DNA from 2 places in the Kitasatospora fiedleri genome. Region 1 is predicted to be linked to the other one. Evidence: riboswitches for the same ligand, from Rfam matches in the RefSeq annotation. Region 1 holds a riboswitch; the other holds the start of a gene.

Region 1 (6,563 bases):
TGCGGAACGGGTCGGTGGAGGCGTCCCAGTTCTCGTTGCGGACCAGCTCGTAGCCCTTGCCCGGCTCGACCGACTTGAACTTGTACGGGCCGGAGGAGACCGGCTTGTCGCCGTACTTGGAGCCGGTGTCCAGCTTCTGCGGGACGGGGGCGGCGGAGCCCATGGCCAGCAGGTACGGGAAGTCCGAGTTCGGCTTGGCCAGGTGGAAGACGATGGTGGTGTCGTCCGGGGTCTCCACCGTCTTGAGGCCGAGCTTGTTCGGGTCGGCGTCGGTGTAGGGGCCCTTGTAGTCCTGGCCCTGGTCCAGCTCGTTGATCAGGTAGGTCGGGCCGCCGGAGACGACGTCCTGCGCGAAGATGCGCTCGATGCCGTACTTGATGTCCTTCGAGGTGATGACCGAGCCGTCCTCGAACTTCAGGCCGGACTTCAGCTTGAAGGTGTAGGTCTTGCCGTCGGCGGAGATCTCCGGCTTGGCGGTGGCCAGGTCGGGGACGAGGTTCAGGCCGTCCTTGCCCGGCTTGCCGTCGAAGGCCAGCAGGGTCCGGGTGTAGAAGCGCTCGTAGTTCCACACCGAGGCGTAGTACGCGCGACCGGGGTCGAGCGAGTCCACGTCGGTGGTGGTCCACAGGTTGAGGGTGCCGCCCTTCTTGTCGGACGGGTTCACCACCTTCTCGGCCGCCGCGTTGAACCCCGCCGAACCGCCCTTGCTCGCGTTGTCGCCGCCCGAGCCGCCCTTGCTGCCGCCGCAGGCCGCGGTGGTGAGGGCGAGGGCGGCCACCAGGGCAGCGGCCGCGAGCGTCCTGTTTCGCTTCATGGGTTGGAGATCCTCCAGAGTTGCGGGCTCAGTTGCCCTTGGGGTCGAGAGCGTCACGCAGGCCGTCACCGAAGAGGTTGAAGGCGAGCACGGTGATGAAGATGGCGAGACCGGGGATCACCATGTAGGTGGGATCGGCCTGGTAGATCCCGACCGCGTCCGAGAGCATCTGGCCCCAGGACGGGGTGGGCGGCCGGACGCCGGCCCCGAGGAAGCTGAGCGCCGCCTCGTTCAGGATGTTGGTGGGGATGATCAGGGTCGTGTAGACCAGGATCGGCGCCACCAGGTTGGGCAGCAGTTCGCGGAACAGGATGTGCGCGCGGCCGGCGCCGAGGCTGCGGGCGGCGTCGACGAACTCGCGTTCGCGCAGCGACATCGCCTGGCCCCGGACGATGCGTCCGATGTACGGCCAGCCGAAGAAGCCGATCACCGTCATCAGCACCAGGACGCGCACCGTCGTGTCGCCCAGTCCGAGCACCGAGTTGGGGATCACCGAGACCAGCGCGATGCTGAACAGCAGCTGCGGGAAGGCCAGCAGGACGTCCATCACCCGGCTGATGACCGAGTCCACCCAGCCGCCGAAGTAGCCGGCCATGATGCCCAGCACCACGCCGATGACGATCGCCACCGCCGCCGCGCCGAGCGCGACCAGCAGCGAGATCCGGGCGCCGTAGAGGATTCGGGAGAACACGTCACGGCCGAAGGTCGGGTCGACACCGAGCAGGTAGTCGCCGCTGATGCCGCCGAAGGCGCCCTTGGGCAGGCCCAGGTCGGGGTTGATCTGGTCCGCGTGCGGCTCGTCGACCGGGTGCCCGAACAGCGCGGTGAGCACCGGCGCCAGGAGGGCCGCGAGGATCAGCAGGATCACCACGGCGCCGCCGGCCAGGGCGACCTTGTCGCGCTTGAGGCGCTCCCAGGCGATGCGACCGGGTGATCGTCCCTCGATCTTCTTGGGCGGCTCGGCGATTGACGAGCCGTCAGGCTGTGCGTCGGCCGCCGAACCAGGGGTCTCGGTGGGTGTGGTCATGAGTCAGTTCGTTCCCCTCGCCGACGGTGGCCGGCCCACGGAGTCGCGTGCGGTGCGGAAGTGCAGAGCGGTTTCGGTGGTGCCGGGCGCCGATGCGGCGGTGCAGAAGTGCGTTGAGCAAGCAGGGCGTTGCTGGTGGTGCGGGCATCCCTCGGCCGCCTCCGGCCGGAGGTCCGCCGAGCTGGGGCGCTCCGGGTCAGGAGGCCTCCGACGTGCACGGTGCTGCCGCACGGAGAAACGCGTCGTGCGGTTCATGCGCTGGCGGGGACGCGTTCACCTTCGTGGGGTTCGAGTCGCGCTCCGCATTGCGCAGCACTCTCTGTCATGGGAAGTGCCCGGCGGAAGACCCCCATGCCGAAGGATGCCTAACTGTGATCTGTTGGCATGCAATTCCGTTGTCGACGCATATCGCTCTTCACACAGCTGTTACGCGTCCGTCAAGGGGCACACTGACGACACCCCGCCAGTGGCGGGAAAACGCCAGGTGGCACGCGGGGTTGCGCGCGTAGATCATGGAGCGGTAAAAAACCCCCGCCGACCGGGCAAAAGGTCGGGGCGGGGGTTTTCCGACGGGGCGTCAGGGTAGGTTCAACGGCCCGGATAGCCCGGCCAGGGAGCCTGCGGCCACCCCTGGGCCGGCCCGGCCGACGGTTGCGCTGCGTGACCGAAGCCGGTCGGCCCGGCCTGCTGGGCGCCCTGCCGGTCGAAGAACGGGCGGGCGTTGGCCCACATCCACATCGCCACCGGGTCGAACTCGTCGGCCATCACCACGGTGGACACCCCGGGCCCCTCCGGCGCCTGCGCGGCCGCCCGCTGCACCAGCGCCCGGGCCGCCTCCACGGACGGCGGCGAGGTGTCGTACAGGTCCAGCCCGATCGCCAGGTAGCCCTCGCCCAGCACCGGCTGCACCCAGGCCCGGCGCAGCGAGCGCAGCGGCCGCACCTCGCCCGCCTGCTGCTCCAGCACGGCGAAGAACGGCGAGCCCTGCACCGGGGGTTCGGAGATCCGCAGCGGCCCGGCCGGCAGCCGGTCCAGGCCGAGCGCGATCCGCCGCAGGTCGGCCCAGGGCACGCCGACGCCGCCGCCGGGGCGGTGCGGGTCGAGCCACAGGCCCCAGCGCGAGCGGTACAGCGCGGCGGCGATCTCCAGCCCGGAGACCACCTCGTGGGCGCGCGTCCAGCCGCTGGCCGCGAGCTGCCCGGGGGAGGTCGCGCCGGGCGCGTAGCCGTGGCCGCCGACGTCCATGTTCCCGTACTGGGCGTCCGGACTGCCGGGGCTGCCGTGCCAGAGCAGCATCCAGACCTGCCCGCCGGCCAGGGCCCGCAGCAGCCCCTCGTACGCCTCCCAGCGCTCCGGCGCGACCGCTGCGAGGGCGCGTTCGACCGCCCCCGGGTCGCCGGCTGCTCCCGTCACGTCGCCGCCTACTCTCTTCGTCCGTTCCGCCGTGCTCCGGTGTTCCGGGCAACCCTATGGGGCGCACCCGACAGCCGTCATGCCGCCGTGCCCCGCGCGGCGGACCGGGGCCGCCGTCACGGCCGCACGTAGAAGGGCTGTACCCGCCCCAGCATCCAGTCCACCACCGGATCGGCGACCAGGTCGAGCAGCACCAGGTGGACGCCCCAGCTGGGCGGCGCGGTTCCGAGCGCCCGGCCCAGCGCGGTGTTCACCTCGGCCGGGTCGGCGGGGGCCGCCGGGTCCAGCTGCACGCCGACGTACAGCAGGGTCGGCTCGCCCTCCACCCGGGCCAGCGCCCGACGGGCCGTCAGGACGCCGGGCAGCGCGACGAGTTCGCCGGTCGCGGCGGCCAGGAAGGCGAACGGCTCCTGGTGCGGCTCGGGCTCCTTGAGCGCCACCCGGGCCCCCTCGGTCACCCCCTGCGCCTCCCACTGCTCGCCGCGCGGCCCGCGCCGCAGCTCGCCGACGCCCTCCGGCGGCACCGGGATGCCCACCGGCGCCTCCGGGTTGACCGCGACGCCGATGCCCAGCGGCAGCCCGCGGGCGAACTCCCACATCGGGGCGATCGCGAACGGGATGCCCGGGCAGTGCCGGAGGTACTGCTCCTGCGAGGAGTACACCGGGACGTACGGCGCCCCGGCCAGCTCCAGCGTCGGCAGGTCCAGCGCCTCGGCGTCCGGGGAGGTGCCGGACGGCAGCGGAATCCACACCTGGCTGCGGGCCAGCACCTCGATCACCCGGGGCGTCGCCCCGGGGTCGCCGAGCGCGGCCGTCAGCACCTGCTCCAGCTCGTTGGCCGGCCAGGGCCCGCCCTCCAGCACCCCGTCCAGCGGGAACCCCATCTCGCCCTCCACATCCGCGGTTGCGATCAGATTAGCGGCGCGCGGACCCGGCGCGGCGGCCCGGTGCGGCCCCGTCCGCCGGGCCCGCTCCGGCCCCCTCTCCCGCGACCCGCCCCCGGCATGCCATGATGGGCCCGCCCTAACTTCATACCGGCCGCTCGAACCCGCGCGGGAGAGCCGGAACGGCCTGGCACAGGCCGCGACCGGCGCCGAAGGAGCAAGTCCTCCCCGGAATCTCTCAGGCACCCCTACCGCCCGGGCGAGGCAGATCTGGAAAGTGGACACGGCCGCGCCGTGCGCCCACCCACGGTGCAAGCCGCCATCCTGTTCAGGAGGCGGCGAAGCTCTCAGGTTCGACGACAGATGGGGGAGATTCGCCCCAGCCTGCCCGTTTCCAGATCCCGGGAGTCCTGTCGTGTCCCTCCGCCTGACCGCGCTCGACGCGCTGCACCGCTCGCTCGGCGCCACCATGACCGACTTCGCGGGCTGGGACATGCCGCTGCGCTACGGCAGCGAGCGCGAGGAGCACCTCGCGGTCCGCACGAAGGCGGGCCTGTTCGACCTCTCGCACATGGGCGAGATCACCGTCTCCGGCCCGCAGGCCGGCGAGCTGCTCGACCACGCCCTGGTCGGCTTCATCTCCGCGCTCGGCGTGCTGCGCGCCCGCTACACCATGATCTGCCGCGAGGACGGCGGCATCCTGGACGACCTGATCGTCTACCGCACCGCCGAGCACGAGTACCTGGTGGTGGCCAACGCCTCCAACGCCCAGGTGGTGCTGGACGCGCTGACCGAGCGCGCGGCCGGCTTCGACGCCGTGGTCCGCGACGACCGGGACGCCTACGCGCTGCTCGCCGTCCAGGGCCCGGAGGCGAACGGCATCCTGGCCAAGCTGACCGACGCCGACCTGCCCGGCCTGAAGTACTACGCCCTGCTGCCCGCCACCGTGGCCGGCCGCCAGGTCTGGCTGGCCCGCACCGGCTACACCGGCGAGGACGGCTTCGAGGTGTTCTGCGCCCCGGCCGACGCCGCGCACCTGTGGACCGCGCTGACCGAGGCGGGCACCGCCGAGGGCCTGGTCCCGTGCGGCCTGTCCTGCCGCGACACGCTGCGCCTGGAGGCCGGCATGCCGCTGTACGGGCACGAGCTGTCCACCGAGCTGACCCCGTTCGACGCCGGCCTGGGCCGGGTGGTCCGCTTCGACAAGACCACCAACGACGGCGCCTTCGTCGGCCGCAAGGCGCTGGAGGAGGCCGCCGCCGCGGCCGAGTCCGCCCCGCCGCGCAAGCTGGTCGGCCTGGTCTCCGAGGGCAGGCGCGTCCCGCGCGCCGAGTACGCGGTGGTGGACGCCGAGGGCGCCGTGATCGGCCGGATCACCTCCGGCGCGCCGTCCCCGACCCTGGGCAAGCCGATCGCCATCGCGTACGTGGACGCCGCGCACGCCGAGCCGGGTGGCACCGTCGCGGTGGACGTCCGCGGCAAGGCCGAGCCGGTCGAGGTGGTCGCGCTGCCGTTCTACCGGCGTGCCCGCTGACCTCGGCCTCTCCCCCGGCCTCCTCCCCGAGCCAGTCCTTTTCCGGTTCGTCCGCCCAGCGGACGGCCGCGCCCGCCCCTCCCGCGATCCTGGAGAATGACGCCATGAGCAACCCCACGCACCTGCAGTACACCAAGGAGCACGAGTGGCTGACCGCCGCCGTGGACGGGGTGTCGACGGTCGGCATCACCGCGCACGCGGCCGACGCCCTCGGCGACATCGTGTACGTCCAGCTCCCCGCAGTGGGTGACACCGTCACCGCGGGTGAGACCTGTGGCGAGCTCGAATCCACCAAGTCGGTCAGCGACCTCTACTCCCCCGCCACCGGCGAGGTCACCGAGGTCAACCAGGCGGTCATCGACGAGCCGGCCCTGGTCAACTCGGAGCCCTTCGAGGGCGGTTGGCTGTTCAAGGTCCGGGTCGAGGCGACCGACGAGCTGCTCGACGCCGACGGCTACACCGCCTTCACCGGCGCCTGACCGGGAGACCCCCCTGATGACGGTTCTCAACCAGTCCCTGCACGCGCTCGACCCGGAGATCGCCGCCGCGGTCGACGCCGAGCTGCACCGCCAGCAGACCACCCTGGAAATGATCGCCTCCGAGAACTTCGCCCCGGTGGCGGTCATGGAGGCCCAGGGCTCGGTGCTCACCAACAAGTACGCCGAGGGCTACCCCGGCCGCCGCTACTACGGCGGCTGCGAGCACGTCGACGTGGTCGAGCAGATCGCCATCGACCGGATCAAGGAGCTGTTCGGCGCCGAGCACGCCAACGTGCAGCCGCACTCCGGCGCGCAGGCGAACGCCGCGGCGATGTTCGCGCTGATCCAGCCGGGCGACACCATCCTGGGCCTGAACCTGGCCCACGGCGGCCACCTGACCCACGGCATGAAG
Region 2 (6,563 bases), 3.6 Mb from region 1:
CGGGTCGGCGGGGACCCGCAGGACCACCAGCAGGACCGCGATCAGGCCGAAGACCAGGCCCATCCAGAAGATCGACTTGTAGCTCCAGTGCTCCAGCAGCAGGCCGGTGGCGACCAGGCCGAGGCCGGAGCCGACGCCCATCGAGGCGGAGATCGCGGCGACGCCGCCGGTCACCTTGTGCCGGGGCAGCTCGTCGCGGACGATGCTGATCGCCAGCGGCAGCACGCCGCCGCCCGCGCCCTGCAGCACCCGGGCGACCACCAGCCAGGTGAAGGAGTGGGTGCCCACCGCGAGGCCGGAGCCGAGCACCAGGCCGGCCAGCGAGACCAGCAGCATGGGCTTGCGTCCGCGCAGGTCGCCGAAGCGGCCCAGCAGCGGGGTGAGCACCGCCGCGGAGAGCAGGTTGGCGGTCATCAGCCAGGTGATGTTGGAGCCCGAGACGTTCAGTTCGCGGGCCAGGCCCGGCAGGATCGGGACGACCGCGGTCTGCACCACGCTGAAGGCCAGCATGGCCAGGATCAGGGCGGGCAGGACCCGGGCGCTGGTGGGCTTGGCGGCCGTGGGGGTGGGCTGTGGTGCCTCACTCACGGGGACTCCTCCGACAGGTTGCTTCAGAAAGGCGATGGTGCAGGGACTGAAGTAACGATGTCGGGAGATGCTTCACTCTGTCAAATATCGACCGGTGAAGCTTTGGCAAAGCGCCGGCCCCGACCCGCCGGAGCGGGCCGGGGCCGGACGGCCGACGGGCCGTCAGGAGCGCAGCGGCTCCGGGCGGGCGTGCTCCGCGCTGCCGTTCGCGGCGGCCGACTGCGGCCGGGCCGCCGGCGACTGCGGCTGCGCGTTCCACGGCCGGTGCTGCCGCGGCCCCTCGCCGTCCCCCTCGCCGGTGGTCGCGTCGTGCACCTCCACCTGCTCGCGGCGCAGCTCCTCGCGGACCACCTCCTCCTCGGTGTACCGCTCCACCACCAGCCGCACCCGCTCGATCGGCGCCAGGTACTTGCGCACCACCGGGCGCTCCTCGCGCAGCGTGACCTCCTCGACCGCCTCGGCGATCTCCTGCTCGCTCAGCGCCGCCCGCTCCGCGTCCGACACCGGAATCCGCTCCACCCGCACCCGCTCGCGCACCACCGGCACCCGGCGCTCCACCTGCTCGGTGGTCACGTACTTGCGCAGCCGGGTGGTGCCCACCTCGTGCCACTCGGTGCTGATGTCGATCCGCTCCTCGCGGCAGGTGATCTCCACCGGCGCGGTCGGCTCCGCCGCGGCCGACCGGGCGGACGGCTGCTGCTGCGACTGCGACTGCGACTGCGGGTGCGGCTGGGCCTGCTGGTGCCTGCCCGCGGCGTGCGCGGCCGGGGCCGCGGCGACGGTGCCGGGGGCGGGCGCCGGGGCGGGGGAGGAGGCGACGGTGCCGAAGTCGCGGTCCGGGGCGGGCGCCGCGGGCTCCTCGCGCGGGTGCTCCTTCGCGGTCGCCGCCGCCCCGGCGGTCCCGGCGGCCGCCGCCGTCCCGGCCGCCTTGGCCGTGCCGTCCACCGCCGCCGGGCCCGAACCGGCGTCGCCGCCCGTGTCCAGCCCGTAGTAGCGGTACAGCTGCAGCTCCTGGGCCGGCGAGAGGTGCTGGCCCACGCCGAAGTCCGGCGACTCCTTGATCAGCGACTTGTCGTACGGGACGCGCAGCTCGTCGCCCGCGAACTCGCTGGTGGTCAGCGGGACGAAGGCGTCCCGGCCGAAGATCCCCGTGCGGACGGCCGCCCACTCCGGTTCGCCGGTGGCGTCGTCCAGGTACACCTCGTCGACCGTGCCGATCTTGTCACCGTTCCGGTCGACCGCCTTGTGTCCGATCAGGTCGCGCGGATCGATATCGGTCTGCACGCTGTCCTCCAGTCCTGCTGCTCCTGGGAAGATCCGTCCGGAGGCGGCCGGAGGAGCGTGCCGGGCCGCCACTTCACACCAAACGGCACGTCACGGGCGGCGGCACCCCGGACACCGCCGTCCGGGGCAGATCACAGGGCCGCACCGGTGATCCGGGAGGCCCGCGCTGGTACCCTCGGAGGCGACCGCCGAGCCCGCTCGGGAGAGTCCCGGAACCGCCCGAACGGCGGGGTGCGGGGCGCCGAAGGAGCAACCCCTCCCCGGAATCTCTCAGGCATCCGTACCGAACGGGCCAGGTCACTCTGGAAAGCAGGGCAGGACCGTCGGCACCGGAGCCGGCCGACCCGCCCTCGCCGACGGTGCAAGCCGGGCGGGCCCGCGCGGTCCGGACGTGCGAAGCTCTCAGGTACCGATGACAGAGGGGGAGGCTGACGGGTTCGTACGCCCAGGCGCTCCCACGGCCGCCGACCGCGTGCGTACCACCGCCGGTCCGCGACCAGGAGGCCCGACCCCCATGAACGCCCAGCCGACGCTCAGCGACCTTGAGCAGGCCAGCCCCTTCGAGCACCGCCACATCGGTCCCGACAGCGACGCCCAGCAGAAGATGCTGGCCCAGGTCGGCTACGCCTCCCTGGACGAGCTGTCCGACGCCGCCGTCCCCGACGCCATCCGCAGCCTCACCGCGCTCGGCCTGCCCGCCGGCCGCAGCGAGGCCCAGGTGCTCGCCGAACTGCGCGAGCTGGCCGGCCGCAACCAGGTCCTCACCTCGATGATCGGCCTCGGCTACTACGGCACCTTCACCCCGCCGGTCATCCTGCGCAACGTGCTGGAGAACCCGGCCTGGTACACCGCCTACACCCCGTACCAGCCGGAGATCTCGCAGGGCCGCCTGGAGGCGCTGCTCAACTTCCAGACCGTGGTCGCCGACCTGACGGGCCTGGACACCTCCGGCTCCTCGCTGCTCGACGAGGGCACCGCCGCCGCCGAGGCGATGGCGCTGGCCCGGCGCGTCACCAAGAACAAGGCCGGCGTCTTCCTGGTCGACGCCGACACCCTGCCGCAGACCCTCGCCGTGATCGAGACCCGCGCCGAACCGACCGGCGTCGAGGTCGTCACCGCGGACCTGTCCGACGGCATCCCCGCCGAGATCGCCGAGCGCGGCGTGTTCGGCGTGCTGCTCCAGTACCCCGGCGCGTCCGGCGCGGTCCGGGACCCGAAGGCCGTCATCGAGCAGGCGCACGGGCTCGGCGCGGTGGTCGCCGTCGCCGCCGACCTGCTCGCCCTCACCCTGCTGCGCTCGCCCGGCGAGCTCGGCGCCGACATCGCCTGCGGCACCTCGCAGCGCTTCGGCGTCCCGATGGGCTTCGGCGGCCCGCACGCCGGCTACCTGGCCGTGCGCGCCGAGTACGCACGCAACCTGCCCGGCCGCCTGGTCGGCGTCTCCGTCGACGCCGACGGCAACCGCGCCTACCGGCTCGCCCTGCAGACCCGCGAGCAGCACATCCGCCGCGAGAAGGCCACCTCCAACATCTGCACCGCGCAGGTGCTGCTCGCCGTGATGGCCTCCATGTACGCCGTCTACCACGGCCCCGACGGCCTCGCCGACATCGCCCGCCGCACCCACCGCTACGCCGCCGCGCTCGCCGCCGGCCTGCGCGCGGGCGGCGTCGAGCTCGCCCACGACGCGTTCTTCGACACCGTCACCGCCGTGGTGCCCGGCCGGGCCGACCAGGTCGTCGCCGCTGCGCTGGCCGGCGGCGTCAACGTGCACCGGGTCGACGGCGACCGGGTGTCGGTGTCCTGCGACGAGACCACCACCCGCGCGCACCTGGCCGCCGTGCTCGCCGCGTTCGGGGTCGAGGACGCCGAGATCGCCGAGGACGCCGACGCGCTGCCCGCCGGGCTGCTGCGCGAGGACGAGTACCTCACCCACCCGGTCTTCCACAGCCACCGCTCCGAGACCGCCATGCTGCGCTACCTGCGCCGGCTCTCCGACCGCGACTACGCGCTCGACCGCGGCATGATCCCGCTGGGCTCCTGCACCATGAAGCTCAACGCGACCACCGAGATGGAGCCGGTCACCTGGCCCGAGTTCGGGCAGCTGCACCCGTTCGCGCCGGTCGACCAGGCGGCCGGGTACCTCACGCTGATCCGGGAGCTGGAGCAGCAGCTGGTGGAGGTGACGGGCTACGACGCCGTCTCGATCCAGCCCAACGCCGGTTCGCAGGGCGAGCTGGCCGGCCTGCTGGCCGTCCGGGCCTACCACCGGGCGAACGGCGACACCCAGCGCGACGTCTGCCTGATCCCGTCCTCCGCGCACGGCACCAACGCCGCCTCGGCGGCGATGGCCGGCATGCGGGTCGTCGTGGTCAAGACGCTGGCCGACGGCGACGTGGACGTCGAGGACCTGAAGGCGAAGATCGCCCAGCACGGCGAGCAGCTCGCCGTGCTGATGGTCACCTACCCGTCCACCCACGGCGTGTTCGAGACCGAGATCACCCGGATCTGCGCGCTCGTCCACGAGGCCGGCGGCCAGGTGTACGTCGACGGCGCCAACCTCAACGCGCTGGTCGGCCTGGCCAAGCCCGGCAAGTTCGGCGCGGACGTCTCGCACCTCAACCTGCACAAGACCTTCTGCATCCCGCACGGCGGCGGCGGCCCCGGCGTCGGCCCGGTCGCGGTGCGCGCGCACCTCGCGCCGTACCTGCCCAACCACCCGCTCCAGGCCGAGGCCGGCCCCGCGACCGGCGTCGGCCCGATCTCGGCCGCGCCCTGGGGCTCGGCGGCGATCCTGCCGATCTCCTGGGCGTACGTCCGCCTGATGGGCGGCGAGGGCCTCAAGCGCGCCACCCAGGTGGCCGTGCTGAACGCCAACTACATCGCCAAGCGACTCGCCCCGCACTACCCCGTGCTCTACACCGGCCCCGGCGGACTGGTCGCGCACGAGTGCATCATCGACCTGCGGCCGCTCAGCAAGGAGACCGGCGTCAGCGTCGACGACATCGCCAAGCGGCTGATTGACTACGGCTTCCACGCGCCGACCATGTCGTTCCCGGTCGCCGGGACGCTGATGATCGAGCCGACCGAGTCCGAGGACCTGCACGAGATCGACCGGTTCTGCGAGGCGATGATCGCCATCCGCGGCGAGATCGAGAAGGTCGGCGCGGGCGAGTGGGCGGCGGACGACAACCCGCTGCGCAACGCCCCGCACACCGCGGCGATGCTGGCCGGCGAGTGGGCGCACCCGTACACCCGCGAGGAGGCGGTCTTCCCGGCGGGCGTCAACCCGGCGGACAAGTACTGGCCGGCGGTGCGGCGGATCGACGGCGCGTACGGCGACCGGAACCTGGTCTGCTCGTGCCCGCCGCTGGACGAGTACGACGCGTGAGCGCGTAGCGGGAGCGTAGAAGCCGCCCGGCCGGGGGAGTTCCCTCGGCTGGGCGGCTTCGGCGTCGTCGCCTTCCGCTGCGCGCAGTTCCCCGCGCCCCTGGCGGGGCGGGGAGGCGGAGGACGGGGAGGCGCCTCCGGCGGGGCCCTGCGGGGCGGGGGAGGATGACGGAAGCCGCTCGGCCGGGGAAGTTCTCTCGGCTGGGCGGCTTCGGCGTCGTCGCCTTCCGCTGCGCGCAGTTCCCCGCGCCCCTGGCGGGGCGGGGTGCCTCCGGCGGGGCCCCGGGGGCGGGGGCGTCAGGAGTAGACGGGGCCGGTGAACTTCTCGCCGGGGCCGGTGCCGGGGGCGTCGGGGACGAGGGAGGCTTCGCGGAAGGCGAGCTGGAGGGAGCGGAGGCCGTCGCGGAGGGGGGCGGCGTGGAAGTTGGAGATCTCGGGGGCCCCGGCGGTGACCAGGCCGGCCAGGGCGGTGATCAGCTTGCGGGCCTCGTCGAGGTCCTTGTCGGCCTCGCCGCCCTCGGCGAGGCCGCACTTGACGGCGGCGGCGCTCATCAGGTGGACGGCGACGGTGGTGATCACCTCGACGGCGGGGACCTCGGCGATGTCACGGGTCAGGTCGTCGAAGCCGAGGGCCTGGTCGGACTCGGACTCGGGCGCGTGGTCGGGCTGGCTGGTCAAGGCGTCACTCCGGAGTGCTGGTGCGAAAGCGGGGTACGGATGGAGCGTACAAGGCGGGTGGCGGGGGGTCGGAATACCGGTCGGCCCCGGAACGCTGGTATGATTCGAGACTGACCGGCCGGACGAGCCTTCGGGTTGCCCGGCCAGCAAGTGGAGGCTCCACTCCAGGAGGCCCGAGAGGGCAACCGCGAAAGTCTCCCACCTGATCGGCCGAAGGGCCGACGGGTCCGGTCCGTGGTGGGCGCCGCGAGGATTGCCCGCTGCCAGTGGTGTCCGTCAGGACATCCCGGAACGTGTGGAGCCCCGCCTGTACCGTGCGGGGCTTTTTTCGTGCGTTCGGTGCTCCTGCCAGAGGGCAGCGGCAGCGAAGCATGAATGAAGCCCCGCCCAGTGGTCGAAACCACTACGTGCGACCGCCGCCCGACGGCCGCATCGGAAAAGGTGCAACCGAGGAGGCCCCATCAGCACCGAGCCCCGCATCAACGACCGGATTCGCGTCCCCGAGGTGCGACTCGTCGGTCCCAGCGGCGAGCAGGTCGGCATCGTCCCGCTCGCGAAGGCGCTGGAGCTTGCCCAGGAGTACGACCTGGACCTGGTCGAGGTCGCCGCCACGGCGCGACCGCCGG

The links. A riboswitch is a leader RNA that binds a small molecule or an ion and turns the genes downstream of it on or off. The one in region 1 is predicted to bind glycine.
Region 2: linked by a shared signal. The riboswitch ahead of gcvP (aminomethyl-transferring glycine dehydrogenase) and the one ahead of gcvT (glycine cleavage system aminomethyltransferase GcvT) in region 1 are both predicted to bind glycine.

What each region holds. Positions count from the first base shown of each region.
Region 1 is NZ_OX419519.1:5,085,361-5,091,923, reverse strand. It holds gene QMQ26_RS23440 (ABC transporter substrate-binding protein) at 1-814, opposite strand, end outside; gene QMQ26_RS23435 (ABC transporter permease) at 843-1,841, opposite strand; gene QMQ26_RS23430 (enhanced serine sensitivity protein SseB C-terminal domain-containing protein) at 2,430-3,254, opposite strand; gene QMQ26_RS23425 (enhanced serine sensitivity protein SseB) at 3,371-4,138, opposite strand; glycine riboswitch at 4,298-4,402, shown strand; glycine riboswitch at 4,403-4,511, shown strand; gene gcvT (glycine cleavage system aminomethyltransferase GcvT) at 4,608-5,672, shown strand; gene gcvH (glycine cleavage system protein GcvH) at 5,777-6,151, shown strand; gene QMQ26_RS23410 (serine hydroxymethyltransferase) at 6,168-6,563, shown strand, end outside.
Region 2 is NZ_OX419519.1:1,459,979-1,466,541, reverse strand. It holds gene QMQ26_RS07130 (MFS transporter) at 1-588, opposite strand, end outside; gene QMQ26_RS07125 (PRC and DUF2382 domain-containing protein) at 751-1,872, opposite strand; glycine riboswitch at 2,062-2,168, shown strand; gene gcvP (aminomethyl-transferring glycine dehydrogenase) at 2,387-5,260, shown strand; gene QMQ26_RS07115 (DUF1844 domain-containing protein) at 5,557-5,937, opposite strand; gene infC (translation initiation factor IF-3) at 6,398-6,563, shown strand, end outside.